DNA from 3 places in the Allobosea sp. 05T433 genome. Region 3 is predicted to be linked to each of the others. Evidence: predicted binding sites of a transcription regulator. Region 3 holds the regulator's gene; each other region holds the start of a gene.

Region 1 (10,073 bases), on a different contig from region 3:
GAAGACGGCAACGCCGGCAACCTCCAGCACGGTTCAGTGGCCTGTATTGGTGTCGCCGCCGGCCTCGGCCGAAGGCGCCTTCGGAGCGCCGGCGGAGACGCCCACCAAGGCCGGCCGCAACACGCGCTCGCCGATCTTGTAGCCGGTCTGCACGACCTTCGAGACAAGGCCCTTGGCGATGCCGGCGTCGGGCGCCTCGAACATTGCCTGGTGCAGATGTGGGTCGAACTTCTCGCCATGGGGGTCGATGCGGCGCACGCCATGGCGTTCCAGGGTCTTCAGCAGTTCGCGTTCGGTGAGCTCGACACCTTCGACCAACGCCTTCAGGGCCGCTTCGCCCTCGGTGCGAGCGGTCTCCGGCAGGCTCTCAAGCGCGCGGCGCAGATTGTCGGCCGAACCGAGCAGGTCTCGCGCAAAGCTCGTCACCGCATAGGCCTTGGCGTCGGCAATCTCTCGCTCGGTGCGCCGACGCAGGTTCTCCATGTCGGCCAGGGTGCGCAGCAGCTTGTCCTTGAGGTCGTTGCGCTCGGCTTCGACCTGCCCGAGCTGGGCTTCGAGCCCGGACTCGAGCGGGGCCGGCTCGTTTGCCTCTTGGGCGGCCATCTGGGCGGCCATGTCCGGCTTCGGTTCGTCGGTCGCAGGGTTCCGCGTCATCGCCTCATCCAATTCAAATCATGGGGCTGGTCGTCACTCGGGAGCGCGACAGCGTTCGAGGCCGATATCGGCCTTGTGGTCCGCGAAATCAAGCACGGGCGGGCACGCGCGTCTTTCCGCCCTGCGCCTTCTCGTGGTCAAAAGCGAAAACCTCCAGCAATGCCTTGCGGATGCTGAGCTGCCGCGCCGTGCCGGTGATCTTGGCGTTGGTCAGGTCGGTCACGTAGAAAACGTCGACGGCCTTCTCGCCGAACGTGGCGATATGGGCCGAGGCAATATTGAGGTTGAGCTTTCCGATCGCGGTGGTGAGATCGTAGAGCAGGCCCGGGCGGTCGAGGCCGGAAACCTCCAGGACAGTGTGCCGGGTCGAGAGCACGTTGTCGATGATCACCTCCGGCGCGACCTGGAAAGTGGCGCCACGCGGCGGCGGCGCGCGGCGCTGCGCCACCAGATCGGCGATCTTGATCTCGCCCTTCAGCGCCCGTTCGATCGCGGCGGCGATGCGGCCGGCCCGGCGTAGCTCGTCGTCATCGCGCTCGAACGCGCGCGAGATGAAGATGGTATCGAGCACGAGGCCGTCGGTAGTCGTGAAGATCTGGGCGTCGACGATGTTGCCGCCGGCCGCGGCGCAGGCGCCGGTGACGATGGCGAGCAGGCGCGGATGGTCGGGCGCCAGAATGGTCAGCTCCGTGATGCCGCGGAACTGGTCTGTCTCGACCAGGGTTGCCGTGGTGCGCCCTTCAGCCTCGGCCCCGCGCAGGAAGCGCGCCTGCTTCTCCTGACGCGGCAGGTCGACCTTGATCCAGTAGGGCGGGTAATGGCGCGCGAGATAGGCCTCGCGTTCCTCCTCGTCCCAGTCGGCCAGCGCCGCCCTCAGCGCATCCTGTTTCTGTTCGACGCGCGCGCGGCGCTCGATGCCGGAATGACCGCCGGCCAGCACGATTTCGGTCTCATAGTAGAGCGTGCGCAGGAGTTGGCCCTTCCAGCCGTTCCAGACGCCGGGCCCGACCGCCTTGATATCGGCAACCGTCAGGATGAGGAGGAGCTTCAGCCTTTCGAGGGTCTGCACGGTGGCCGCGAAGCTCTCGATCGTCTTGGGGTCGCCGAGGTCGCGGCTCTGGGCGACGGTCGACATGTCGAGATGGTGCTGGACCAGCCAGGCGACCGTCTCGGTCTGCGCCTCGCTGAGCCCGAAGCGTGGGCAAAGCTTGCGCGCGATCCGGCTGCCGGCTTCCGAATGATCTTCCGGCTTGCCCTTGGCGATATCGTGCAGAAACAGCGCGACATAGAGCGCCCGGCGGTTGGTGATGGTCGGGAAGATCGAGTTCGAGAGCGGATGCTCCGCCTCGAGCGCACCGGCCTCGATTTCGGAGAGAACGCCGATCGACCGGATCAGATGCTCGTCGACGGTGTAGTGGTGATACATGTTGAACTGCATCATCGCGACGACGCGCCCGAATTCGGGCACGAAGCGGCCGAGCAGCCCCGACTCGTTCATGCGGCGCAGCACCGCCTCCGGCGCGCGCCGCGACGTCAGGATATCGAGAAAGATCCGGTTCGCTTCGCGGTCGTTGCGCAAATGCGGCGTGACCAGTTTGAGGGATTGCGTCACCAGGCGGCTTGCATCGGGATGAATGGCGACGTCGTTTCGGCTGGCGATCTCATAGAGCCTGAGCAGGTTGATCGGGTCGCGCTTGAAGGCGTCGCCGTCGACGACGTTGAGCCGCTGGCTCTTCAGCGTGAAGTCGGGATGGCCGAGCGCACGCACCTGCCGCCGCTTGGTGAAGGTGCCGAGCAGGCTAGACAGGCTCGCCCGCGGCTTCTGCTGGCGCGCCTCGAGGGCGGCGCAGACGATCGCGGTCAGGTCGCCGACATCCTTCGCCACCAGGAAATAGGCCTTCATGAAGCGCTCGACCGGGGCCTGGCCGCTGCGGCCGGCATAGCCGATCGCCGTCGCTACCTGCCGCTGCAGGTCGAAGGAAAGGCGCTCCTCTGCCCGGCCTGTGATGAAATGCATCCAGCAGCGCACCCGCCAGAGGAACTCCTCCGAGCGCTGGAACATCAGCAGTTCCTTGCGGTCGAACAGCCCGGCGGTGACCAGTTCATCGGCGTCATGGACGCGGTAGGCGTATTTGGCGATCCAGAACAATGTGTTGAGGTCGCGCAGGCCGCCCTTGCCGTCCTTGACGTTGGGCTCGACGAGATAGCGCGATGATCCCGCGCGGCGCACGCGTGCTTCGCGTTCGGCAAGCTTGGCTTCGGTGAAGGCGGGCGCCGAGCCTTCGACCACCTCGGCGTCGAAGCGGTGCACCATCTCGTCGAAGAGCGCCCGGTCGCCGGTGAGGAAGCGGGCCTCGAGCAAGGCGGTGCGGATCGTCATGTCGGCGCGCGCTTCGCGGATGCAGTCGTCGACCGAGCGCACGGAATGGCCGACCTTCAGCTTCAGGTCCCAGAGGGGATAGAGCATCGCTTCGACCACGCTCTCGCCCCAGGCCGTCTGCTTGTGCGGGAACAGGAAGAGCAGGTCGACATCCGATCCTGGCGCCAGTGTACCGCGGCCATAGCCGCCGACGGCGACGACCGCGATCCGCTCGGAGGAGGACGGGTTTACGGCGGGGTAGAAGTGCTCGCTCGCCGCCACATGCAGGCAGCCGACGATGCCGTCCATCATCGCCGACAGGCGCTGGGCACAGGCGAGGCCATTGCGCTCCTCGCTCAGGATTTCCTTGGCGGAGGCGTGACCTTCCTCGAGTGTATGGCGCAGGCAGGCGACCAGTTCCTGCCGCAGATCGGCGGCCGATGCCTTGCGCATCTTGCCCGCCAGCCGGGCAACGGCGGCGGCAGGGTTCGCCAGCACCTCCGCGAGGGCAAAGTAAGGGGTATCGGCGCTGATCGACACGGACGGCATGACCTTCGGATATCGCGCAGGACGGCTTCGAACCAAGCCGCTCGTAACATGGTGACGGGATTCCCAGAAACCAGAAATTACACGCAACAGAACGTGTATTATATCATTTAACAGTCTATCTGAGTTTGTTTGACAAACAGAACGATCGGACCTAGAAAGAGGACACGCGCCGATTTGAGCCACCAGCTTGCGGGCGCGAAACAAGTGCAGCTAAAGCGTGGGGTAGGATAGGCTCGACCTCTCCCGATCCCTTCGCGTCACCGAAATGGGGATCGACAATGAACGTCATCAAGGCAGTCAGCCGCCGTCTTGTACTCGCCGGGCTTGCCATGGCCGGTGCAGGTCTGGGCGCTCTCAGCGCCAATGCCCAGGCGCCGAAGGAAATCCGCATCGATTACGCCACCTACAACCCCGTCAGCCTGGTGCTGAAGGAGCGTGGCACGCTGGAGAAGGCACTCGCTTCCGAGGGCATCACGGTGCGCTGGGTGCAATCCGCCGGATCGAACAAGGCGCTCGAATTCCTCAATGCCGGCTCGATCGATTTCGGTTCGACGGCCGGCGCTGCCGCCTTGATCGGCAAGATCAATGGCAACCCGATCAAGTCGATCTATGTCTATTCGCGGCCTGAATGGACGGCGCTGGTTACCGGGGCCAAGAGCGAGATCACGAGGGTTGCCGATCTCAAGGGCAAGCGCGTCGCCGTCACCCGCGGCACCGATCCGCATATCTTCCTGGTACGGGCACTCGCTGAGGCCAAGCTGACCGAGAAGGACGTCAAGCTCGTGCTGCTTCAGCATGCCGATGGCCGCCTCGCGCTTGAGCGCGGCGATGTCGACGCCTGGGCCGGGCTCGACCCCCTGATGGCTGCAGCCGAGGTCGAGAGCGGTGCAAAGCTGTTCCACCGGAAGGCCGAGGACAACACCTGGGGCATCCTGAATGTCCGCGAGGCCTTCGCCAACGAGCATCCGGCGCTGGTCCGCAAGGTGCTGGCCGCCTACGAGGAGGCCCGTGCCTATGCGTTGGCCAACCCGGCCGAGCTGAAGAAGGTGCTCGTCGACTATACCAAGCTCTCCGACGCGGTCATCGAGCGCCAGCTTACCCGCACCGAACTGACCCATTCCGCGATCGGGCAGGCCCAGGCCGACACCATCCTTGCTGCTGGTCTCGCACTCAAGGAGGCGGGCGTCCTGCCGGCGACGACCGACGTCAAGGCGGTGGTCGACAGCCTGCTCGACCGTCGCTTCGCTGCCGCCAATAACTGAGCCCGGACGAGCAGACACAAGCCGGAACGATGAGCACGCTGGGACTCGATACGGTTGCCGAGGGTAGGGGGCGTCCGGATGTCTTCCGGAAACCCCGCGGCCTCGGTTTGGCCGGCCTGCTGCTGCCGCTTCTTCTGGCTGCTCTCTGGGAGTTCCTGGTCGGTGCCGGCTTGGCCAATGGTCGTCTGATGCCGCCGCCGAGCGTGGTCGGCAAGACGCTCTGGCAACTCGCCGTCTCGGGCGAACTCCTGACCCATGCGTCGGCCACGCTCTGGCGTGTTGCCGCCGGCTTCGGGCTGGGAGCGGCTGTCGGCACGCTGCTCGGCGCGCTGACGGGGGCCCTGCCTCTGGCGCGCAGCGTGCTCGATCCGACCTTGCAGGCTCTGCGAGCGATTCCCTCGATTGCCTGGGTGCCGCTCTTCATCCTCTGGTTCGGCATCTTCGAAGCGTCGAAAATCGCGCTGATTGCCGTTGGCGTGTTCTTCCCCGTCTATCTCGGCGTGGCGGCGGCGATCCTCTCGATCGATCGCAAGATCATCGAGGTTGGGCGCGTCTTCCGGCTCGGCCGCTTCGCCATGGTGCGGCGGGTGCTGCTGCCGGCGATCCTGCCCGCCTGGTTCACCGCGCTGCGCTCGGGCCTCGGCCTTGGTTTCATGTTCGTGGTTGCGGCCGAGATCATGGGAGCGAGCGAGGGCCTTGGTTATCTGCTTGTGGACGGCCAGCAGCTTGGCCGTCCCGACACCATCATCGCGGCCATCATCGCCTTCGCCGTGCTCGGCAAACTGGCGGATGGCCTGCTTCTCGCCATCACGCGGCCTTTCCTCGCCTGGCAGGATCTGGGTCGCGACAAGCTCTGAAAGGCATCCTCGATGCTGAGCTTCGACAGCCTCTCCAAAACCTATGCCGACGGCACACAAGCACTGTCTGCTGTCACCACCACCGTGGCCGCCGGCGAGATCCTCGCGCTTGTCGGCGGCTCCGGTTGCGGCAAGACCACCTTACTGCGGCTCGTCGCCGGGCTGGACCAACCAAGCGCCGGCCGCGTCAGCCTCGACGGCGAGGCGATCCTGGCGCCACGCGCCGATGTCGGCGTGATCTTTCAGGAGCCGCGCCTCTTCCCCTGGCTCAGTGTCTCCGAGAATGTCTCCTTCGGCCTGTCGCATCTGACGCCCTTCGCACGCGAGGGACTGGTCGCGAATGCGCTCGTGCGTGTCGGGCTCGCCGGCTACGAGAAGCGCTGGCCGCGCGAACTGTCCGGCGGGCAGCAGCAGCGCGTCGCCATCGCGCGCGCCCTGGTGACACGGCCAAAGCTGCTTTTGATGGACGAGCCCTTCTCGGCGCTCGACGCCACGACGCGGGCAAGCCTGCACGGCCATCTGCTGGCGCTCTGGGAGGAGAGCCGGCCGACCGTCGTCATGGTCACCCATGATGTCGAGGAGGCGGTGACATTGGCAGATCGCATCATCGTCATGCAGCCGAACCCCGGCCGCATCTTCGATGAATTCGACAATCCTCTCGCCCGTCCGCGCGACAGGCTCTCTCCAGCCTTCGAGGCGAGCAAGCGCGAGGTCCTGCGCACTCTCGATCGCTCCCTCGCGAACGGAGAGCCGCATCAGCACAAGGCCGCCGAGACCGCAGGCATGTGGTGGTGAGGCGCGAGACGCCCATGCCGGGTTGGGGCTGGCCCCGCGTCGGCGACAGGCTTATCACGGCGGCACATCGCCGCTCGTCTGAAGAAGGTTGAGAACCATGGACGTCACCGCGCTTCGCGCCCTCCAGGCTCCGCTCAAGGACAAATACCGCGAGGCGCCCGACGCCGCGGTGATCACGCTGAAGGCCCGTGGCGAACTCGACGACCAGCATATCGCCTGCAAGGTCGAGACCGGCCGCGCGATCGCCCTGGCCGGGCTGCACCCGGCGACCGGCGGAACCGGTGCCGAGCTCTGCTCCGGCGACATGCTGCTTGAGGCGCTGGTCGCCTGCGCCGGCGTCACGCTGAAGGCGGTCGCGACCGCCCTTGAAATCGAACTGAAGAAGGGAACTGTCAGGGCCGAGGGCGATCTCGATTTCCGCGGCACGCTCGGCGTCGTCAAGGATGCGCCCGTCGGCTTCAAGGCGATCCGCCTGTCCTTCGATGTCGAGAGCGACGCCCCACAGGACAAGCTCGACACTCTGCTCAAGCTGACCGAGCGCTACTGCGTCGTCTTCCAGACGCTGAACGTCAAGCCGGAGCTTTCGGCCGTGCTCAACCGCGGCTGATCACTCGGCGGCCTTCAGCTCGAGCCCCTTGGCGAAGGGTAGCGACGGCTCGCTCTTCGCCGGCTCATCGAATTCGAGCGCGCCGATCTTGTCGCCGCGGCTGGTGATCTTGCCGGCCGAGGTGCGGATGCCGGCGACATCCTCCTGCGCCTGGCGAAAATGCTGGTCGAGCTTCTCGGCCCGCTCGCCGAGCCGGCGGACATCGGTCAGGAGCCTGCCAACCTCGGTCTGGATGACGCGAGCCTCCTCGCGCATGCGGGCATCGCGAATGAGCGACTGCATCAGCTGGATCGCCAGGGCGAGCAGGGACGGCGACACGACCATGACGCGGGAGCGATGGGCCTTCTGGATCACGTCGTCGAAATGCTCGTGCAGGTCGGCATAGATCGATTCGGACGGCACGAAGAGCAGGGCCATGTCCTGCGTTTCGCCGGGCACGAAATAGCGCTCGGCGATATCCTTGACGTGCTGGCCGACATCGCCGCGCACGCGCACGCCCGCTGCCTTCTTTGCCTCCTCGCCACGCGCTTCGCGCAGCATGGTGAAGCTCTCCAGCGGGAATTTGGCGTCGATGACGAGGCCGCGCCCGTCTCCTGGCAGGGTGACGAGGCAGTCCGGCCGGTTGCGGTTCGAGAGCGTCGGCTGGAACGAGAAGAAGGCGGCGGGCAGCCCGTCGCGGATGATCGCCTCCATCCGGCCCTGGCCATAGGCGCCACGTGCCTGCTTGTTGGAGAGCACGTCCTTGAGGGTCACCACTTCGCTGGTCAGGTCGGTCAGGTTCTTCTGGGCAGCGTCGATGACCGCAAGCCGTTCCTGCAGCTTGCCGAGGCTCTCCGTGGTCTGCTTGACGTTCTGCTCGAGCCCGGAGCCGACCTGCTGGCGCAGGCCGTCCATCCGCTCGGCGACGAGGCGGGCAAGGTCGGCCTGCCGCGTCGAGAGAATCTCGGCCATCGTCTGCATCCGGCCCGTCATCTCGGCTTGCATGCGGTTCATCTCGGCGACCTTGTCGTCCATCTCGCGGGCGCGTTCGGCAGCGATGACGGCCTCGATCGCTCGCCCGCGCGAACTGCGCCAGAGCGACAACGCGACGAGCACAAGCAGAAACAGGCTGCTACCGGCGAAGGCAAGGGCGGCCTCGCTCCAGGTGACCGGCCGCTCGAGCAGCGTGAAGGCAATTCCGTTCATGACGGCAGATTAGCCGATTCGCGTGCGCATGCCGAACGAAAGCGGAACGGTTTGACCACCCGCCAACAAGTGCTTATGTCCGCGGCGTCAGCAAGAAAAACCGGTTCGAGCGCCCTATGGCTATTCGCCCTCTCGTCATCCTGCCCGATTCAGTCCTGCGCCAGGTCTCGAAACCTGTCGAGGCCGTCACGCCCGAGATCAAGGCGCTCGCCGCCGACATGCTCGAGACCATGTATGACGCACCCGGCATCGGCCTGGCAGCGATCCAGATCGGCGTGCCGCTGCGCCTGCTGACGATCGACCTCGCCAAGCCGGAGGAGGAGAAGGCGCCGATGACCTTCATCAATCCGGAAATCACCTGGTCTTCCAAGGAGCTGAACATCCATGAGGAAGGCTGCCTTTCGATCCCCGAATATTACGAGGAGGTCGAGCGTCCGGCGCGGGTGAAGGTTCGCTATCTCGATCTCGACGGCAAGGTGCAGGACATCGAGGCGGACGGCCTGCTCGCCACCTGCCTTCAGCACGAGATCGACCATCTCAATGGCGTGCTCTTCATCGATCACCTGTCGCGGCTGAAGCGCGAGCGTGTCACCAAGCGTTTCGCCAAGGCGGCGCGTCGCGACAGCGCGGCCTGAATGATCCGTATCGATCAGAAAGCGGCGCTGTTCGCATGAGTTTGCGCGTCATCTTCATGGGCACACCGGATTTCGCCGTGCCGACCCTGACCGAGATCATCGGCCAGGGCCACGAGGTTGTGAGTTGCTACACCCGCGCCCCGGCGCAGGCCGGTCGTGGTCTCGATCTGAAGCCGTCCCCGGTGCATCGCGCCGCCGAGCGCTTCGGCATTCCGGTGTTCACGCCGAAGACGTTGAAGACCGACGAAGCTGCCGAGGTGATCGCCTCGCATCAGGCCGACGTCGCGGTCGTCGTCGCCTATGGCATGATCCTGCCGCAGGCGATCCTTGATCTGCCGGAACTGGGCTGCCTCAACCTGCACGCGTCGCTTCTCCCGCGCTGGCGCGGCGCTGCCCCGATCCAGCGGGCCATCATGGCGGGCGATGCCGAGAGTGGCATCTGCGTCATGAAGATGGAGGCGGGGCTGGATACCGGCCCGGTCGGCATGGTCGAGAAGCTTGCGATCGGCCCCGATATGACGGCCGGCGAACTGCATGATCGGCTGGCTTCGCTTGGCGCCGACCTGATGGTGCGCGCCCTGGCTGCGCTCGGGCGTGGCGGGCTGCAGTTCACTCCACAACCCGTCGAGGGGGTGACCTACGCTGCCAAGATCGCCAATGCCGAGGCGAAGCTGGACTGGGCGCGTCCAGCGCAGCAGGTCCATGACCTCGTGCGCGGGCTCTCGCCCTTTCCAGGCGCCTTTGCCGAGGTCGATCTCGGAAAGGGGCCGGAGAGGCTCAAGATCCTGCGTACGGCGCTGGCTGGCGGCGCTGCCGAGCCGGGCACGCTGCTGGACGGTGAGGGCACGATCGCCTGCGCCGAGGGCGCAGTGAGGTTGCTTCAGGTTCAGCGCGCCGGCCGTGCGCCCATGAGCGGGAGCGAATTCCTGCGCGGCGCGCGGCTCGATCCCGGCCATCGGATCTAGGGCGCCCGCATGATGTCGCCCAAAGTTCGGTTCCCAGTTTTCGGCATCATATTCTGATGCCCCGCTACAAGCTCGTCATCGAGTATGATGGAACGCCGTTCTCCGGCTGGCAGCGTCAGCTCAACGGTCCGTCGGTTCAACAGAGCATCGAGGAAGCGGTCGAGGCCTTTTGTGGTCATGCCGTCCGCCTGCACTGCGCCGGGCG
Region 2 (10,073 bases), on a different contig from region 3:
GTCGAAGGAGAGCTTGCCGTCCGGCTTGGGATAGGTGATCGGCGTCACCTCGCTCAGTGGCTTCAGCGTCGCGTAATCCGGCTTGCCATGCTTGAGCGTGCCGAAAGGCGACCAGCCGAAGAGCTGGTTCAGCCACATGTCGATGCCGCCGAGCACAACACCGCCGATCGTCCCGAATTTCGACCAGAGCGGCTTGACGTTGCGGACCGGCTTGAGGTCGCGGCCGATCGGAGACGCGCGCCAGCTGGTTTCGATCTCGCTGACTTCGTCATGCGCGCGTCCCGCCGCCAGCGCCGGCACGAGATGCTCGGCCGCCAGCATTCCGGACAGGATCGCGTTGTGGCTGCCCTTGATGCGCGGCACGTTGACGAAGCCGGCCGCGCAGCCGACCAATGCCCCGCCCGGGAAGCTGAGTTTCGGCACGGATTGCCAGCCACCTTCGGTGATGGCGCGCGCGCCGTAGGACAGGCGCTTGCCGCCCTCGAAGACGTCCCGGATCATCGGGTGCGTCTTGAAGCGCTGGAACTCGTCGAAGGGCGAGAGTGTCGGGTTCTCGTAGTTGAGATGCACGACGAAGCCGACGGTGACGAGATTGTCGTCGAAATGATAGAGGAACGAGCCGCCACCGGTCTTGCCGTCGAGCGGCCAGCCGAAGGAGTGCTGCACCCGGCCCTTGTGGAACTTCTCCGGCTTGACCTGCCAGATCTCCTTGAGGCCGATGCCGTATTTCTGGGGCTCACGATCCTTGTCGAGACCAAAGCGCTGGATCGCGATCTTGGACAGCGAGCCGCGCGCTCCTTCGCCGAGCAGCGTATAGCGCCCGCGCAGCTCCATGCCGCGGGTGAAGCGTTCGGAGACCGTGCCGTCCTTGGCGATCCCCATGTCGCCCGTGGCGACACCAGTGACGGCGCCCTTCTCATCGAAGAGAAGCTCAGCGGCCGCGAAGCCCGGATAGATCTCGACACCCAGCGCCTCGGCGCGGGTCGCCAGATAGCGCGTCACCAGCCCGAGCGAGCCGACGAAATTGCCGTGATTGTTCATCAGCTTCGGCATGCCGAAATTCGGCAGCCGGATTCCGTTCGGCTCGGTCAAGAAATAGAAGGTGTCCTCGCTGACTTCCGTGGTCAGCGGGCGTGCCTCGTCCTGCCGCCAGTCAGGCAACAGCGCGTCGAGACCAATCGGATCGATAACCGCGCCCGAGAGGATATGGGCGCCGACCTCCGCCCCCTTCTCGACCACGACCACCGAGATGGCCTCGTCGAGCTGCTTCAGGCGAATGGCGGCTGCGAGACCAGCGGGACCTGCGCCGACGATGACGACGTCATAGTCCATGCTCTCGCGCGGGGTGCTTTGCGCTTCCTCGAGTTCCATCCTGCCCTCCGCCAACAACTTTCGCCTCGACAGCGATAGTTTATATATGAACGATCACACTCTCTGGCTCAAGCCAAACCGAAACCAGATTGGAACCCCTCTATCCGAGCCCACGTTCCAATTTGCAACCGCGTTTGACCGCTCTGGCGAGCACGCGGAGCCGGGACAGCCGCCCGACAGGTGTCGCGAAGCCGCGCCGGACCGTGCTAAGACGCCGGGATGATCCCTGCTGGCCACGATCCCGTCGAACTCATTGCCTGGTACGCCGAGATGGGCGTCACCGAGATGCTCGACGAGACGCCGCATGACCATTTCGCCGAATCCGCACAGGCCGCCGAAGCTGCCGCCACGCAGCCTGCAGCACGCCGCAATCCTCTGCGTGCGGTTCCTGCCGCGCGCGTCATCGCGGCCGACGCAACGGCGCCCGACGAGGCCATGCAGAGCGCGCGCCTGCTGGCCGGGCAGGCCAAGACGCTCGACGAATTGAAGGAGGCACTGGCCAGCTTCGAGGGCTGCGCGCTCAAGGCGACCGCGAAGAATCTCGTCTTCGCCGACGGCAATCCGGAGGGGCGCGTGATGTTCGTCGGCGAGGCCCCCGGCGCCGATGAAGACAGGCTCGGCCTGCCCTTCGTCGGGCGCTCCGGCCAGTTGCTCGACCGGATGCTGGCGGCTATCGGCCTCAACCGGCAGGAACATGTCTACATCGCCAATCTTCTGCCCTGGCGTCCGCCCGGCAACCGCACGCCGACGCCGCAGGAGGTCGCGATCTGCCTGCCGTTCATTCAGCGGCAGATCGAACTCGCCAATCCCGATATCCTCGTCTGCATCGGCGGCCCCTCTGCCCAGGGCCTGCTCGGCTTCACCGGCATCCTCGCCTCGCGCGGCAAGTGGACCGAGTACGATATGGGCACAAGGCGCATCCGCGCCCTCGCCACGCTTCACCCCGCCTATCTGTTGCGCCAGCCCCTGCAGAAACGCCTCGCCTGGCGCGACATGCGGGCGCTCAGGACAGCGCTCGACGCAGCCAGCTAAAGTATTCGCCTGCGACAACGCAGCCCTGCCTCTGCGACATTCCGGCCCCTCGCGCAGTTTCGGATTTGACTAAATTGCCGCGCAGCGACGATGCTGTGCGGGCAGAGTCGTTTCAAGCCGCTCGTGCGGCGTGCCGGCCGGAGCCTTGCGATGGAAATCGACGCTTTTCTGCTTTCGCGTATTCAATTTGCTTTCACGGTTTCCTTCCACATCGTCTTCCCCGCCTTCACCATCGGGCTTTCCGCCTATATCGCGACATTGCTCGGCCTCTGGCTGAAGACCGGCGACGACAAGTTTCACCTGCTCGCCCGGTTCTGGACCAAGATCTTTGCGGTCTCCTTCGCGATGGGCGTCGTTTCGGGCATCGTGCTGTCCTACCAGTTCGGCACGAACTGGAGCCGGTTCTCGACGGTGGTCGGCAACGTCATCGGTCCACTGATCGGCTACGAGGTTCTGAGCGCCTTCTTCCTCGAGGCCTCCTTCCTCGGCGTCATGCTGTTCGGCTGGAAGCGCGTTCCGCCCTGGCTGCATTTCCTGTCCGCGGTGATCGTCGCCGCCGGAACGGCCTTGTCGGGGTTCTGGATTCTCTCGGCCAATAGCTGGATGCAGTATCCGACCGGCCACGAGATGCGCGACGGCATCGCCTATCCGGTCGACTGGCTGCAGATCATCTTCAATCCGACCTTCCCCTTGCGCTTCATGCACATGATGACGGCGGCCTATCTGACCACCGCCTTCGTGGTGCTGGCGACGGGAGCGCGCCATCTCCTGGCCGGGACGAGCATCGAGCCTGCCAGGACGATGGTGCGAATGGCGATCCTGATGATCGCCCTGACGGCTCCGATCCAGGCCATCATCGGCCACCAGCACGGCGAGGACACGGCGAAATACCAGCCGGCGAAGCTCGCAGCGATCGAAGCGCATTGGGATTCGTCGAAGCCCGGCGCTCTGGTTCTCTTCGCCTGGCCCGACGAGAAGGCCGGCATCAACCGCTACGAAATCGCGATTCCCGGGCTCGCCAGCCTCGTGACCCATGGCAGCATGAGCGCTCTCTTTCCCGGCCTGAATGATTTCGCGCCGCAGGACCGGCCGCCCGTCAAGATTCCCTTCTTCGCCTTCCGGCTGATGGTCGGCATCGGCTTCCTGATGATCGGCTTCGGCTGGCTCGGTGCCTATCTCTGGTCACGTGGCAAGGTGTTCGAAGCACGACGTTGGCTCTGGCTGGCGCAATACACCTGGCCACTCGGTTTCGTCGCCATCCTCGCCGGCTGGTTCGTGACCGAGGTCGGGCGCCAGCCCTGGCTCGCAACGGGTGTGCTGCGTTCGGTCGACTCCGTCTCGCCGGTGACGGCGATGCAGGTCGCAATCTCGCTCGCGCTCTTCGTCTGCGTCTATTCCGTGGTCTTTGCGGCCGGGATCCTGCTGATGAACCGGTTGATCGACAAGGGCCCCGACGCTCTCCTCGCCACGGACCCACCGGAGCAGCCTTCGCAGCGGACGCTCAAGGCGACGCAGGATGACGCCTCTGTGCTGTTCGGCGACGGGCATCCCGGCGACGACAAGATCCAGCCGGCGAATTGAGGGGAGAGCTGAGATGGAATGGTATCTCCCCGTCATCTGGGCCGTCCTGATCGGTACTGCCGTGATGCTCTATGTCGTGCTCGACGGTTTCGACCTCGGCATCGCGATCCTCTTCCCGACGACCAGGGACGAGGGCGAACGCGACCAGATGATGAACTCGGTCGCGCCCTTCTGGGACGGTAACGAAACCTGGCTCGTGCTCGGCGGCGGCGGCCTCTGGGTCGCCTTTCCGACCGCCTACGCCATCATCATGCCGGCCTTCTACACACCGATCATCCTGATGCTGCTGGCGCTGATCTTCCGCGGGGTCGCCTTCGAATTCCGCTGGGTCGCCAAGCCGCATCACAGGAAATGGGACATTGCCTTCTGGCTCGGCTCGACCCTTGCGGCCTTCGCTCAGGGCCTCGTGCTCGGTGGCTTGATCCAGGGCATCACCGTGAGCAACCGCGAGTTTGCCGGCGGCCCCTTCGACTGGCTGACGCCGTTCTCGGTGATGTGCGGGGTCGGCGTCGTCGTCGGCTACGCGCTGCTCGGCGCGACCTGGCTCGTCTTCAAGACGGAAGGTGCCGTCGCGGACAGGGCACGCCACCAGGCGAAATGGCTCCTGCTCGGTCTGATGGCTTTCGCTGTGATCGTCTCGCTGTGGACGCCCTACGCACATCCGCGCATCGCCGAACGCTGGTTCACGCCGTCCAACCTGCTGCTGCTCTGGCCATTCCCGGTCCTGACGGCGTTCTGCGGCTATATGGTCTGGAAGCGGCTGCACGGGCAGCACGAATTCACACCCTTTGCCTTCACCATCGCGATCTTCCTGCTCTGCTTCCTGGGACTCGCGATCTCGAACTATCCCTATCTGGTGCCCCCGAGCCTGACGATCTGGGATGTGGCCGCAGCGCCGTCCTCCCATATCTTCGTCCTGATCGGCGTCTGCTTCCTGCTGCCGATGATCCTGTTCTACACGGCCTTCGTCTACTGGACCTTCCGCGGCAAGGTGAGGGCCGACAGCGGCTATCACTGAGGTAACAGGAAGAACCTGGGGAACCACCCGCGCGCGAGCCGGTTGACGAATAGCTTGAGTTCCGGGCCTCTCTCCACGAGATTGCTCGGGACTAGACGGGGACTCCGCCATGCGTTGGGAAGATTATCGCCAGTCCCAGAATCTCGAGGACAGGCGCAATGGCGGCGGCGGCTTCGCGGGGCTTCCCGGCGGGCGCGGCGGTGTCGGCATCGGAACTATGGTCGTGCTTGGCCTTGTCGGCTGGGCTCTCGGGATCGATCCGCGCATCCTGATCGGTGGCGCCGAAATGCTCGGGGTCGGGCGCAGTGCTCCGACCCAGGAGAGCCGCCCGGCCTCAGGCCCGCCGCAGGATGAAATGGGTCGCTTCGTTTCGGCGGTGCTGGCGCAGAACGAGGATATCTGGACCAAGATCCTGCCGCAGCAGGCGAACCGCCGCTACGAACCGCCGAAGCTCGTGCTGTTCTCGCGCATCGATCGCTCGGGGTGCGGCACGGCACAGGCAGCGATGGGGCCGTTCTATTGCCCCGAAGACAAGAAGGTCTATCTCGACCTCTCCTTCTTCCAGGAGATGCAGCGCAAGCTCGGCGGTGGTGGTGACTTCGCCTATGCCTATGTGATCGGCCACGAGGTCGGCCATCACATCCAGAACCTGCTCGGTATCCTGCCCAAGGTGAACCAGCTGCGACAGCGCATCTCGGAGCGCGAATCGAATGCGCTGTCAGTGCGGGTCGAGCTGCAGGCGGACTGCTTCGCCGGCGTCTGGGCGCATAATGTCCAGGCGATGGGCCGAATCGACCAGGGCGATGTCGACGAGGCGATGCGGACGGCGGCGGCGATCGGCGATGACCGGCGGCAGCAAGCCTCGCAAGGCGTGGCCGTGCCCGATTCCTTCACCCACGGCTCGTCGGCGCAGCGCACACGCTGGTTCACGACCGGCTTCAAGTCCGGCTCGCTGCAAAGCTGCGATACCTTCCGGACGAACCAGCTTTAGATCATCGGACCCGATCTCGTATCCGATCCGATCTCACCTTCTGGGGTTGCGTCGGCTTTCCCCGAATACCGCGATCCACCTTTCGGGCCGATGCCTTGCGTCTCAGGATACGGCACGCTCCCGGCGCACCGAGAGACGCCGCGGCGCGGCATTCAGCCGCCCGGCCAGAACCAGCCCCTTCGGCACCACAAGGCCGGCCCGCAGCCGACGCGGGCCGAATGACAGCGCGGCGCGCTCCTTGAGCGCCGCAGCAACCCCGCTCAGCGGCAACAGGGCCGGCCTGTCGGGCGCCAGCAGCAGATGGCGCTCGGTCGCCTGAATCCAGTTTGGCTGCAGGATGTCCCCGGCGCTCAACAGAAGCAGCCAATCGCCGCGCGCCTGCGCGGCACCGGCATGCCAGCTTTCAGGCACGGCCGCCCTGACATAGGTCGCACCCGTCGCATCGGCGAGGCGTTCCACCTCCCCCTCACCATCCGCATCGACGACCACGGCATGGCCGAGGAAACCTTCGGCAACGGCCGGGATCAGCGCGGAAAAAGTCGCAGCGAGTGCTCTGGCCGGTCCGTCGGCCCTGATGACGGCTGTAAGCATGGCCCATTGATTATGACGCAGCGCAACATGCCGCAATCCCGCCACTTGCATTTTGTTCCCTATATGTTCACATTGATGGTCACGGAAACGCCGATTCTTACGGCCCTCTCAGGAACGGCTCAGCGCCATGCAGCAAGCCAGACCCAGTTCGCGACCGATCGCAGCCCAGCCGCTCAGGCGGCATGACGGCGAAACCCTGTCGGCATCCGCGCGTGTCGCTCCGGCTGACCCCCTCGCCTATGCCGGCCACCGCATCGATCCGGAACGACGGCGCGGGCGCGGGGCAACGATCAATCCAGGCGGACGCTTCGAGACCGAGCAGCGCGTCGCCGAAGATGATGGCTGGGGCTCTCTCGGCGAATTACCAGCCTTCAAGACCGAAGTCGCGATCGAGAAAGCGCGCACGATCATCACGCGGAATGATTCGCCGGATATTTCGTTTGACCGCTCGATCAACCCCTATCGCGGCTGCGAACATGGCTGCGTCTACTGTTTCGCGCGGCCGAGCCATGCCTATCTCGGGCTTTCKCCTGGGCTCGATTTCGAGAGCAAGTTGACAGCCAAGCCCGACGCCGCGCTGCTGCTCGAGAAGGAATTGTCTGCACCGTCCTACCAGCCGCGCACCATTGCGATCGGCACCAATACCGACGCCTATCAGCCGATCGAGAAGAAGCTGCGGATCATGCGCTCGATCCTGGAGGTGCTGGCGCGCTTCCGCCACCCGGTCGGCATCGTCACGAAATCGGCACTGGTACAGCGCGACATCGACATCCTGGCGCCGATGGCAGCGCAGGGCCTCGCCAAGGTCGCGATCTCGGTGACGACGCTCGATCCCAAGATCGCGCGCGGCATGGAGCCGCGCGCCGCCGCGCCGGCGAAGCGGCTGGAGACGATCAAGCGGTTGTCGGATGCCGGCATTCCGGTGACCGTGCTGGTCGCGCCGATCATCCCCGCGATCAACGAGCAGGAAATCGAGCGCATCCTCGACGCCGCCAAGGCCGCCGGGGCGCGCGAGGCCGGTTACGTGCTGCTGCGGCTGCCGCTGGAGGTGAAGGATCTCGTCCAGGACTGGCTCCTGACCCACCATCCAGACAAGCTGCGCCATGTCGTTTCGCTGATCCGCTCGACACGCGGCGGCAAGGATTACGACTCGGCCTGGGGCCAGCGTCAGGTCGGTTCCGGTCCCTATGCCTGGATGATCGGGCGGCGCTTCGAAATGGCAGCCGAACGCCTCGGCTTCAACGCGACGCGGTTGCGGTTGCGCAGCGACCTCTTCCTGAAGCCGGAGAAGGAAAAGGCACAGCTCAGCCTGTTCTAGACGACGGCCTTCCGGCATAAGCCCGGCAACGATTTCTTTCCTGGACCGGGCATGGCCGCCGATTTCAGCCGCGAGGCGCACGCAATTGAGCAAGGATTCTGGCCATTGGCCGGCGTCGACGAGGTCGGACGCGGGCCGCTGGCCGGGCCAGTGGTGGCGGCTGCCGTCATTCTCGACCCCGGCCTGATTCCGGCTGGCCTCGCCGATTCGAAGGAACTCAGCGCCGCAAGGCGCGAAGCGCTGTTCGGGGAGATCGCCAAAGCCGCGCTCGGTATCGGGATCGGCAGCGTCACAGCGCAGGAGATCGACGCGCTCAACATCAGGCAGGCGACGCTGCTCGCCATGAAGCGCGCGGTTGCCGGTCTGCCTGTCCAGCCGCGGCATGTGCTGGTCGATGGCAACGACCCTCCCACTCTGCCCTGCCCCTGCGATGCGATCATCAAGGGCGACGGCAGCGTGGCCTCGATTGCGGCCGCATCGATCATCGCAAAGGTGACCCGCGACCGGATGATGGCGCGCCTGGCGACGCATTATCCGGCCTATGGTTTTGCCGGGCATGCCGGATATGGCACGGCCGCGCATCGCGCCGCGATACAGACCCACGGCCCGTGCCCGGAGCACCGTTTTTCCTTCGCGCCGATCAAGGGCGTCTGGCGGCGCTGAGCGGTTGTGCGATGCCCGCGACACGTTAGCCGTTTCTTAACACCCGATCCGGATTCAGCTGGTTTGCCAATGCACTAGGCAAAAACTGCAGCCCCAAAACGAGACGCATTTTTTTCAACCCGGAAACCCGGCTTTTACCCTGACTCCCCCAAGATCGCGACTGTTGAAGTTGCGTAAATGGTTCGGCGTCATGGGTACCTCGCGTACCGGGACTGCCAGCGCCGCCGTCCGGATTCAGGTTTCGCGTACCGGACGGCCTGCGCTGCAGTCTCGGATGAAGGCTTCGAGCCTTTCATTTGATCTTCCGCTCGATCAGGTCGTCGTCGGCGACTGCATCGCCGCGCTCGACCGCCTGCCTCCGGCAAGCGTCGACCTCGTCTTCGCGGATCCACCCTACAATCTTCAGCTTGGCGGCGATCTCCGCAGGCCTGACGACAGCCTCGTCGATGCCGTCGACGACGACTGGGACAAGTTCGCCTCCTTCGCCGAGTATGACGCCTTCACGCGAGCCTGGCTGACCGCCTGCCGGCGGGTGCTGAAGCCGGACGGCGCAATGTGGGTGATCGGCTCCTATCACAACATCTTCCGCGTCGGCGCGATCCTGCAGGATCTCGGCTTCTGGATGCTGAACGACATCGTCTGGCGCAAGGCCAACCCGATGCCGAACTTCCGCGGCCGGCGCTTCACCAACGCGCATGAAACACTGATCTGGGCGGCGCGCGGCGAAAGCTCGAAATACACCTTCCATTACGAGGCGTTGAAGGGCGGCAATGACGACCTGCAGATGCGCTCGGACTGGTATCTGCCGCTCTGCACCGGCGAGGAACGTCTGAAGGACGCGTCCGGCGCCAAGGTGCATCCGACTCAAAAGCCGCAGGCCCTGCTGGCCCGCGTCATGCTTTCGGCTAGCAACCCCGGCGACGTGATCCTCGATCCGTTCTTCGGCACCGGCACCACGGGTGCCGTCGCGAAGGCTCTCGGTCGGCGGTTCATCGGCCTTGAACGCGACCCGGTCTATGCCGAGGCGGCGCGCAAGCGCATCGCCGCTGTCCAGCCATTGCCGCCCGAATCGTTCTCCACCGCGCCTTCGAAGCGCAGCGAACCGCGCGTGCCCTTCCTCAGCCTGGTCGAGGCCGGGCTGGTCAAGGCCGGTGAGAGTGTCGTCGACGAGAAACGCCGCCACAAGGCGACGATCCGGGCCGATGGCACGCTGTTGCTTGGCCCGGCTGTCGGCTCGATCCACAAGGTCGGAGCGCTGGCCCAGGGGTTACCCGCCTGCAATGGCTGGACCTTCTGGCATGTCGAGCGCCCGGAAGGGCTGACGCTGCTCGATTCACTGCGCGGCGAGATCAGGGCGCAGATGGCAGCGGCCTGAGCGCCTCGAGCCCTGCCTCGAGCGCTTTCAGGAAGACCGCCGGGAACGGCTCGTCACGGAGCCGCGCCAGCGGGGTGAAGCGGGAGCCTTGCGGCGCCGGCGTCGCCCGCGGGGCACGCGCGACAAGGACCGT
Region 3 (10,073 bases):
CGCTGCTGCGGGTCCGAGATGTCGGTCGAGTCGTGATAGAAGGCCGACATCGCGCCGACCGAGGCCACCAGCACCGCCATCGGATGCGCATCGCGTCGGAAGCCCTGGAAGAAGCGGGCCATCTGCTCGTGCACCATGGTGTGGCGCGTCACGCGGTAGTCGAAATCCGCCTTCTGCGCCGCGGTCGGCAGGTCTCCGTAAAGCAAGAGATAGCAGGTCTCGAGAAAGTCGCCATGCTCGGCAAGCTGCTCGATTGGATAGCCGCGATGGAGCAGAACGCCCTCGTCGCCATCGATATAGGTGATCTCCGACTCGCAGCTCGCGGTCGAGGTGAAGCCGGGGTCATAGGTGAACATCCCGGTTTGTGCGTAGAGCTTGCTGATGTCGATGACGGATGGGCCGATCGATCCGGTCTTGACCGTCAGGTCGACGGTCTTGCCGTCCACACTCAGCTGGCTGTTGGTTCCGCTCATCGATACCGATCCTTTCAGGCTCGCTGCTGATCAATCTTCGTTCCATCCGAGCCGGCACGAATGGGTGCCGGAACGGCAATCATCATCCGAGTGGCTCTGCGTAACGGCCATGTGACGGGATTGCAGGCAAAGGAAGGTACATCCGACTGATATTAAAGCAATATTCATACCGGGGCGCCGCTTCGGACACCCTCGGCATATGGGGCGTCACTAGCCCATTTGCCCTTGGGGTTCAACCAATCACAAAGGCGGGGCTGCCCCGCCTTTGATCACGTTTGATCGCTGAGACGAGCGAGCGTTTCCTCGCGGCCGAGCACCGCCATCACATCGAACAGGCCGGGCGACTGGCTCCGTCCGGTGAGTGCGGCCCGCAGCGGCTGCGCCACCTGTCCGAGCTTGAGGGCATGTTCTTCGGCGAAGGCCCGGACCGCGGCCTCGAGCGGAGCCGGTGTCCAGTCGTTCACCGCGGCAAGCTTCTCTGCCAGGCTGGGCATGCGCTGGCGGGCGCCCTCGTCCAGCAGCGTCGCCGCCTTCTGATCGAGTGCGAGCGGACGCTTGGAAAAAAGATAGGAGGCGCTGTCGAGCAGCTCGATCAGCGTCTTGGCTCGCTCCTTCAATCCCGGCATCGCAGCAAGAAGCTTGGCTTCGAGAGCCGGATCGAGCTCGGGGCCGAGGCCGTGCGCGGGGCCGATTTCCGGCAAGATGCTCTTCAGTGCATCAAGCAGGTCACGATCATCGGACTGGCGCATGTAGAGCCCGTTCAGGCTCTCCAGCTTCGCGTAGTCGAAGCGTGCCGGGGAACGGCCGATCGAGGAAAGATTGAACAGCGAGACCATCTCTTCGGTCGAGAAGATCTCCTGGTCGCCATGGCTCCAGCCCAGCCGGAGGAGGTAGTTGCGCAGGGCCACCGGCAGATAGCCCATGGAGCGATAGGCATCGACACCGAGCGCACCATGGCGCTTGGAGAGCTTCGCGCCGTCCGCCCCATGGATCAGCGGGATATGCGACATGCTCGGCACGCGCCAGCCCATCGCCTGGTAGATCTGGGTCTGGCGGGCGGCGTTGGTGAGATGGTCGTCGCCACGGATGACATGGGTCACGGCCATGTCATGGTCGTCCACGACGACAGCGAGCATATAGGTCGGGTTGCCGTCGGAACGCAGCAGCACGAGGTCGTCGAGATTCTCGTTCTGCCAGACGACGCGGCCCTGCACCTCGTCCTCGACCACCGTCTCTCCGGTCTGCGGCGCGCGCAGGCGGATGACCGGCTTCACGCCGGCCGGCGCGGTTGCCGGATCGCGATCGCGCCAGCGTCCGTCATAGCGCATGGGACGGCCCTCGGCGCGCGCCTTCTCGCGCATCTCCTCGAGTTCCTGCGGTGTCGCATAGCAATAATAGGCCTTCCCGGCGGCGAGCATCTGCTCGGCGACCTCGCGGTGCCGGGCCGCACGGGCGAACTGGTAGACGGTCTCGCCGTCCCAATCGAGGCCAAGCCAGGACAGGCCGTCGAGAATCGCCGCGATGGCCGGCTCGGTCGAGCGTTCGCGGTCGGTGTCCTCGATGCGCAGCAGCATCTTGCCGCCATGGCGACGGGCATAGAGCCAGTTGAACAGCGCGGTACGCGCGCCGCCGATATGCAGGAATCCGGTTGGAGACGGCGCGAAGCGCGTAACGACCGCATCACTCATGAAAGGCAGGCTCCGGCAGGACGGGAAATGAGGCCGACAGAGCGGCAGAGGAACAAGACGTCGAAGGGACATGACAACCGACGCCGCCCCTGTAACATGCTGATGGGGCCGACGTTAAGCGCAAGATCGCATCTGGTTGGCTGACCGAGGGACGGCCTATGCGCGAGGCGCCGCCAGACCCGAGCCGGCTGCGCGGCGCGCGTGTTCGCGCCGTACCATTCCGCATTCCCGAGATATGGTTTCAGGACGCTGCCATTCGGTTGTTTCTCGCCGAATGGCGCGCGCGCTTCCTGGGCGCCATCGCGATCGAGGCCGGACGAAGAAGGCTGTTTCTCTGGCTGCCGGTGCTGATGGGAGCCGGCATTCTGCTCTATTTCGCGGCTGATCGCGAGCCATCCTTCTGGGTCCCGCTCTCCGGCTTTGGCGTCTCCGCTGCGATGGCAGCGCTGTCGCGCGCCCGACGCCCGGTCATGCTCGCTTGCGTCGGCCTTGCTGCCATCTTCGCCGGCTTTGGTGCCGCGGCCTGGCGCACGGCGACGATCGCAGCACCGATGCTCGATCGAATGCGCGTGGGACAACTCACCGGCTTTGTCGAATCGGTCGAGGCGCGCGACGCCGGCGCGCGCCTCGTGATCCTGGTGACCGGCATTGCCGGGGTGGAGCCTGAACGCCTGCCACGGCGGGTTCGGGTCAACGTCAAAGGTGGTTCGGTTTCGCCGGGCGATCACATCGCTGCCGTCGCGCGCCTCCTGCCGCCGCCCGGTCCAGTGCGACCAGGTGGCTACGACTTCGGGCGCGACGCCTTCTTCCGAGGGCTTGGTGCAGTCGGGACCATCCCCGGAAAGATCACGCTCGCCCCACCACCCTTGCAGCCACCGCTCGAGCTTCAGATACGCGCGACGGTCGACCGGGCGCGCAATGCCCTGACGGAGCGCATCGCCGGGATCGGGGGAGGGCAGGCTGGCGCGATGGCGGCGTCGCTGGTTACTGGCAAGCGCGGCCTCATCACGGAGGCGACCAATATCGACCTCCGCGCGGCCGGAATCTATCATATCATCTCGATCTCGGGCCTTCACATGGTGCTGGCCTCCGCCACGATCTTCGGCCTGGTCCGTGGCCTGCTGGCGCTATCGCAAACGCTGGCATTGCGCTGGCCCATAAAGAAACTCGCCGCCCTGGCCGCGATGCTCGGCGCCACGGCTTATTGCATCTTCTCGGGAGCCGAGGTCGCGACGGTGCGCTCGCTGATCATGACATTGGTCATGCTCGGTGCGATTCTCGTCGATCGCCCGGCGCTCAGCATGCGCAATCTGGCTCTCGCTGCGATGATCGTTCTGCTGCGCGAGCCTGACGCGCTGCTTGGTCCAAGCTTCCAGATGTCCTTTGGCGCTGTCGCGGCGCTGATCGCCTTTGCCGAGCGCTGGGAGGATCGCGGCCACTCCGAGGCGCCGGCGAACCTGCCTTGGCCGCTACGGCCGATCTGGATCGCGGTGGTCGGGCTCACGGTCACGACCGTGCTGGCGACGGTCGCAACCGCACCGTTCGGTGCCTATCACTTCCAGACCTTCAACCCCTTCGGTCTGCTCGGCAATGCGCTCGCCTTGCCCTTCGTTTCCCTGATCGTCATGCCTGCCGCTGTCTTCGGCGTGCTCGCCTATCCCTTCGGCCTGGATTGGCCGGCTTGGGCGCTCATGGGAGTCGCTTCGGACTATGTGCTGCAATCCGCGCGCTGGGTTGCGGGATTCGACCACTCCGCGGTGATCATTCCTGCATTCGGGGCCGCGGCGCTCGCATGCTTTGCCGCTGCGCTTCTCTGGATCACGCTCTGGACGACACCGCTGCGCTTCCTGGCCGTCGCCCCCCTGATCGCGGGACTGCTCGTGGCAGCGAAGCCCGACAGGCCCGACATCCTGATCGAACGCGATGGTTCCGGCATCCTGGTCCGCGGGGGCGATGGTCGCATGATCCTGGCGGGGCAACCGAGCCGCTTCGTGCTGCAGCAATGGCTGAACGCAGATGGCGATAATCGCCGGACTGACGACAACAGCCTGCGGGAAGGCGCGGCCTGCGACACGTTGGGTTGTGTCGTCCGCAGCAAGGATGGACGAAGCGTTGCCTTTGCACGTGATCGCCTGGCCATCGTCGAGGACTGTCGGCGCGCCGATCTGGTCATCACGCCGATTCCGTGGAACGCTCCGTGCGCAGCACGACTGATCGACCGCAGGGCATTGTCGCGCGATGGCGCGACCGCCCTTGTCGGCAACAAGGGCGGCTGGCGCGCCCATCTATCAGAGCAGGATGGTGTCGATCGTCCCTGGAGCCGCAAGCGGGAGCGGCCTGCAAGCACGCCGGCTTTGCCGCTGGCGGCTGTCGAAGAACACGAGCCGCTTCAGTAGCGCCGCATCAGGTTGACCAGGCGGCCCTGAATCTTGACGCGGTCCGGTCCCAGCACCCTTGTCTCATAGGCGGGATTGGCAGCCTCGAGCGCGATCGAGGAGCCGCGCTTGCGCAGTCGCTTCAGCGTTGCTTCCTCGTCATCGATCAGAGCCACGACGATATCCCCGGTATTGGCCGTGTCCTGACGCTTGATCACCACCGTATCGCCGTCGAGAATGCCGGCTTCCACCATCGAGTCGCCGCGAACCTCGAGGGCAAAATGTTCACCGGGGCCAAGCATGTCGGCAGGCAGTGCCACGGTATGGCTGCGGCTCTGGATGGCGGAAATCGGTGTACCGGCGGCAATCCGCCCCATGACCGGAATCGCAACCGTGGAGCGCACATCTTCGTCCGGGGGCGGTGCGATCGGCCGGACCTTGCCAAGCCCCCCTTGGACGACGGAGGGGCTGAACCGTCCGCGCGTCGCCTGAGGGCCGCCGGCCCCTTCGGGCAGCTTTATGATCTCCAGCGCTCGGGCTCGATTGGGAAGGCGGCGAATGAACCCGCGCTCCTCCAGCGCCATGATCAGGCGATGGATACCGGACTTGGAGCGCAGATCGAGCGCGTCCTTCATCTCGTCGAAGGAGGGGGGCACCCCTGTCTCGCGCAGGCGTTCCTGGATGAAACGAAGCAGTTCGAACTGTTTGCGTGTCAGCATGGTTCCCGCCGGCGCTCTTTGTATGGAATCGAAACAAAGCACGAACACCATACAGGTTCGCGTTGTGTTCCGCAAGCGCGCTCAGCGTAGGCGGATGATCCGGCAGTTGTCGCCTTTGTTTGCCGGCGCAGCAAACGATTCGCGAATGAGTAGCGCGTCGGCGCGGGCAAGAGTGGCCAGCATCGACGAATCCTGCTTGGCGAAGGGCGTTGCCAGCCATCCTTCCGGAGTGAGCGTCAGTTCCGACCTCATATAGTCTCGCCGCTCATCATTTGCCGGCAAATTTCTTCCGACGATTGCAGGCTCACTCAGATCGCGCTCCGGTTCCGGTACGCCCAGGAGGGTCCTGAGCAGGGGCACGACGAAGAGATGTCCGCAAACGATGGACGAGACGGGGTTTCCGGGCAGGCCGAGCGCGACCATGCGGCCGAGGCGGCCCATCATCATCGGCTTGCCCGGCCGCATGGCGATCTTCCAGAAGCCGAGCGCCATGCCTTGACCGATCAACGCTGCCTGGACGAGATCGTGCTCACCTACCGAGGCTCCTCCGAGGGTGATCAGCACATCGGCATCGGCCTTCCGTGCCTGGCCAATCTTGTCGGCGAGATCGGCATGATCATCGCGGGCAATCCCGAGATCGAGCGCCGTGCCGCCGGCCTGCTCGACCAGCGCGGCGAGCGCAAAACTGTTGGACGCGACGATCTGGTCGGGTCCAACCGGCTCGCCGGGCTGGACCAGTTCGTCGCCAGTCGCGAGGATCGCGACCAGTGGCTTGCGACGCACAGTGAGCATGGGGTGGCCCATGGCTGCCGCGAGGCCGAGGCTCGCACTGTCGAGCCGGCTGCCGGCGAGAAGCAACACCTCGCCCTCGGAGAAGTCCAATCCTGCCTGACGAACGAACTTGCCGCGCTCGGCGCCCTCGCGCACGCGGATCGTCGCAGTGCCGACGCCGTCCGCATTCTCCTGAATCAAGATCGTATCGGCGCCCTCCGGAATCGGAGCACCGGTGAAGATGCGAACAGCCTCATTGGAGCGGACCATCCCTGAGAAGGAACGACCGGCAGCCGATTCGCCGATGACACGCAATTCATTTGCCGGCGCAATATCGTCTGCGCGAACGGCGTATCCGTCCATTGCGGAGTTGGCAAAGGGGGGCTGGGTCCGAAGCGCCTGCAGGTCGGCGGCGAGCACGCGCCCTACGCATTGTGCGAGTGGCAGGGTTTCTGATGGTGTCGGTGCCGGAACGCTGTCGATTAGCGCCTTCAGGGCGACGGGGACGGGCGTGAGGCTCATCGCGCAGTTTCCGGGAGATCGAAGGTGCCGGATTTTCCACCTGACTTGTGGACGAGCCTGATGCCTTCGATCCGCATCGCCCGGTCGACCGCCTTGACCATGTCGTAAACTGTGAGGCAGGCGACGCCGACAGCGGTCAACGCCTCCATCTCGACGCCGGTCTGTCCCTTCATCTTGACCTCAGCGCTCACGCGCACCCCGGGCAATGTCTCGTCCAGGGTGAGGTCGACGCTGATCTTGCTGATCAGCAGCGGGTGACAGAGCGGGATCAGTTCATGCGTGCGCTTGGCGGCCATGATTCCAGCCAGGCGCGCCGTGCCAAGCACGTCGCCCTTCTTGGCGTCGCCATCGCGCACGATCGCCAGGGTCCCGGGCTGCATGACGACACAGCCCTCGGCGACAGCGATGCGCGAGGTCTCCTCCTTGTCGCCAACATCGACCATATGGGCCTGGCCGCTGGCGTCGAGATGGCTGAGCTTGCTCATGCTGCGCTGCGCGCAGAACCGGTCAGGAGATCACGGGTCGCAGCGGCGACATCGTCCTGCCGCATCAGGCTCTCGCCGACGAGGAAGGTGTTGACGCCGGCGCGCTGCAACCGTGCGATGTCGGCATGACTGAAGATGCCGCTCTCGCCAACGATGATGCGGTCCGCGGGGACGCGCGGTGCAAGTCTCTCGGTGACGGCGAGATCGACGGCAAAGCTGCGAAGGTCGCGATTGTTGATGCCGAGCAAGGGGCTGTCGAGCTCGAGGGCGCGATCGAGCTCAGCTTCGTTGTGAACCTCGACCAGCACGTCGATGCCGAGTGACTTTGCCGCCTCGTTCAGCGCGCGGGCTGTCCCGTCATCGACGCCGGCCATGATGATCAGGATACAGTCGGCGCCCCAGGCGCGAGCCTCGAAGACCTGATAGGGGTCATAGAGGAAATCCTTGCGCAGGGCGGGCAGGCCGCTTGCCATGCGCGCCTGCTGCAGGAATTCCGGCTGTCCCTGGAAAGAGGGGGCATCGGTCAGTACGGACAGGCAGGCCGCGCCGCCATCGGCATAGGCGCGTGCCAGCGATGGCGGGTCGAAATCGGCGCGGATCAGCCCCTTGGACGGGCTGGCCTTCTTGATCTCAGCGATCAATGCAGGCTTGCCGGCCGCGTGTTTCGCGGCAAGAGCGGCCGTGAAGCCACGCACGGGGCCGGCAGCCAGGGCGCGCTGCTCGATCTCAGCCTGGGAAACCGCGGCCTTGGCAGCGGCGATCTCCTGGCGCTTATAGGCCTCGATGCGGGCGAGGATGTCGCTCATGACGTCCTCACGCGTTCGAGCTGGCGATAAGTGCGGTCAGCGTCGCCTTGGCCTTGCCGCTGTCGATCGCCGAGGTCGCGCGGGTGAGGCCGTCGCGCAGATCACCGGCCTGACCGGCCACGACGAGCGCGGCGGCGGCATTGAAGGCCGCGATATCGCGGAAGGGCGTCTTCTTGCCGTCGAGAACCGCGCGGAGCGCCTCGGCATTCTGCGCCGGTTCACCGCCGCGCAGATCCTCGGGCTTTGCACGGGCCAGGCCGACATCGTCCGGGCTGATCGAGAAACTCTCGATCTTGCCCTTTTCGAGCGCGACGACGCGGGTCGGCCCGGTGGTGGTGATCTCGTCAAGGCCGTCAGAGCCGTTCACGGCCCAGATGCGGTCGGAGCCCAGAGCAGACAGCACGCGCACCATCGGCTCGAGCCAGGTCTCTGAGAAGGCGCCGACGAGCTGCCTCTTGACACCGGCCGGGTTGGAGAGCGGCCCGAGCAGGTTGAAGATGGTGCGGGTGCCGAGTTCTGTGCGCACCGGTGCTACATGCCGCATCGAGGCGTGATGGGTCGGCGCGAACATGAAGCCGACGCCGGCCTCGGCGATGCAGCGCTCCGTGCCCGCGGGCTCGAGCCCCACCTTGACGCCGAGCGCGGTGAGCACGTCGGCCGCTCCGGAACGTGACGAGGCGGCGCGATTGCCATGCTTGGCGACCGGCACGCCGCAGGAAGCAGTGATGATCGCGGCCAGCGTCGAGACGTTATAGGAGCCCGAAGCGTCGCCGCCGGTTCCGACGATGTCGATCGCGCCGGCCGGTGCTTTTACCGGCAGCATCTTGCCGCGCATGGCGCTGACCGCGCCGGCGATCTCCTCGACGGTCTCGCCACGGACGCGCAGCGCCATCAAGAAGGCGGCCGCCTGCGCATTGGTGACCTCGCCGGACAGGATGGTGTCAAAGGCATCGCGCGCCTCCTCGCGGGAGAGTGAGGCGCCGGTCGCCACCTTGGCGATGAAGGGTTTGAAATCGTCCATGGGTTCTTCGACGTCAGGCTGTTTCGGAAAGGGCGGCACGGTCCTGTGTCTGCGACCATCGTTCCGCCAGGCCGAGGAAATTGCGCAGGATCGTCGCACCCTGTTCGGAGGCGATGCTCTCGGGGTGAAACTGTACGCCATGCACCGGCAGGGAGCGGTGCGAGAGCGCCATGATTTGCCCGTCTTCCGTCGTGGCTTCGATCTCGAGTTCGGTCGGGCAGCTTTCTCGTGCCACGATGAGCGAGTGATAGCGCGTCGCCTGGATCGGCCCGTTGATGCCGTGAAAGAGGCCGCGGGCGTGATGGCCAATGGTCGAGATCTTGCCGTGCATCGGCAGCGGCGCGCGCACGATCTCGCCACCGAAGGCCTGACCGATGGTCTGCAGGCCGAGGCAAACGCCAAAGATCGGCTTCCTGTCGGCACCCTGGCGTACGAGGTCAAGGCAGATGCCGGCCTCGTTGGGGGTGCAGGGGCCTGGCGACAATACGATTGCGTCATGCCCTCCCCCCAGCGCCTCTTCGACGGCAAGGGCATCGTTGCGGCGAACCTCGACCTCCGCCCCAAGCCCGCCGATCAGGTGGACAAGGTTCCAGGTGAAGCTGTCGTAATTGTCGATCAGCAGGATACGCATTGCCGCTAACGAGATCTCCGGTCGCGATGATGGCAAGGTGGTCATGCCCGTTCGGGGGGCAAGTGGTCAAGTTATTGTCGGATCGTGGCTCCATCGCGATTGCGCTCGCAGCTCCGCTGGCGACAAGATGGCGGTGAAGAGACCGCGCAATCTTGCAGGGGCGTTCGGGTGTGGGGCATGGCGATGTTGCGTCGGGCCAAGGCGATCAGGCACGTGCTGCTGGCCTCCGCGCTGCTCGGCCTGGCTGCATGCAATTCCGGGGAACGACCGCAAGCTCTGCCCGCGGAAGGCCTGTCGACAGCCGAGGTCGCCGGATTCGGCACGATCCGCTTCTGGGGGGATGCGGTCGTCCCCACCACAAGCAAATATGTCGATATCCAATACCGGCAGATCGCCGCTTCGGGCTGTGGCAAATGCCAGGCGGCCGCAACATTTCTTGCGATTTCAGGTGGGAGCGGAGAGGGGGCCTATGGCGCGGGTTTCCTGAAGGGCTGGAGCGCGCGCGGCGACAGGCCTCAATTCGAGGTCGTCACCGGGGTCAGTACTGGCTCGCTCGCTGCGCCCTTTGCGTTCCTCGGCTCG

The links. The regulator LexA, encoded in region 3, represses DNA repair genes until DNA is damaged. The targets are predictions, from matches to a motif close to TGTTCNNNNTGTGTTCNG.
Region 1: AC1DGP_RS24570 (DNA recombination protein RmuC) is a predicted target of LexA. The motif match lies at 8,300-8,317, and genes of this name have one in related genera.
Region 2: AC1DGP_RS01410 (PA0069 family radical SAM protein) is a predicted target of LexA. The motif match lies at 6,638-6,655, and genes of this name have one in related genera.

The regions. Positions count from the first base shown of each region.
Region 1 is NZ_JBFTKS010000021.1:31,073-41,145, forward strand. It holds gene AC1DGP_RS24535 (trimeric intracellular cation channel family protein) at 1-30, opposite strand, end outside; gene grpE (nucleotide exchange factor GrpE) at 34-654, opposite strand; gene AC1DGP_RS24545 ([protein-PII] uridylyltransferase) at 743-3,562, opposite strand; gene AC1DGP_RS24550 (aliphatic sulfonate ABC transporter substrate-binding protein) at 3,850-4,824, shown strand; gene AC1DGP_RS24555 (ABC transporter permease) at 4,854-5,681, shown strand; gene AC1DGP_RS24560 (ABC transporter ATP-binding protein) at 5,694-6,476, shown strand; gene AC1DGP_RS24565 (OsmC family protein) at 6,574-7,083, shown strand; gene AC1DGP_RS24570 (DNA recombination protein RmuC) at 7,084-8,268, opposite strand; gene AC1DGP_RS24575 (peptide deformylase) at 8,385-8,903, shown strand; gene fmt (methionyl-tRNA formyltransferase) at 8,939-9,868, shown strand; gene truA (tRNA pseudouridine(38-40) synthase TruA) at 9,925-10,073, shown strand, end outside.
Region 2 is NZ_JBFTKS010000001.1:309,737-319,809, reverse strand. It holds gene AC1DGP_RS01440 (electron transfer flavoprotein-ubiquinone oxidoreductase) at 1-1,371, opposite strand, end outside; gene AC1DGP_RS01435 (uracil-DNA glycosylase) at 1,591-2,403, shown strand; gene AC1DGP_RS01430 (cytochrome ubiquinol oxidase subunit I) at 2,554-3,984, shown strand; gene cydB (cytochrome d ubiquinol oxidase subunit II) at 3,998-5,002, shown strand; gene ypfJ (KPN_02809 family neutral zinc metallopeptidase) at 5,112-5,993, shown strand; gene AC1DGP_RS01415 (glycosyltransferase family A protein) at 6,096-6,584, opposite strand; gene AC1DGP_RS01410 (PA0069 family radical SAM protein) at 6,712-7,902, shown strand; gene rnhB (ribonuclease HII) at 7,954-8,565, shown strand; gene AC1DGP_RS01400 (DNA methyltransferase) at 8,756-9,940, shown strand; partial or broken gene mutY (A/G-specific adenine glycosylase) at 9,921-10,073, opposite strand, start outside.
Region 3 is NZ_JBFTKS010000011.1:126,139-136,211, forward strand. It holds gene gltA (citrate synthase) at 1-473, opposite strand, end outside; gene gltX (glutamate--tRNA ligase) at 743-2,161, opposite strand; gene AC1DGP_RS17200 (ComEC/Rec2 family competence protein) at 2,320-4,557, shown strand; gene lexA (transcriptional repressor LexA) at 4,551-5,255, opposite strand; gene AC1DGP_RS17210 (molybdopterin molybdotransferase MoeA) at 5,337-6,548, opposite strand; gene moaC (cyclic pyranopterin monophosphate synthase MoaC) at 6,545-7,033, opposite strand; gene trpC (indole-3-glycerol phosphate synthase TrpC) at 7,030-7,839, opposite strand; gene trpD (anthranilate phosphoribosyltransferase) at 7,847-8,860, opposite strand; gene AC1DGP_RS17230 (anthranilate synthase component II) at 8,874-9,491, opposite strand; gene AC1DGP_RS17235 (patatin-like phospholipase family protein) at 9,669-10,073, shown strand, end outside.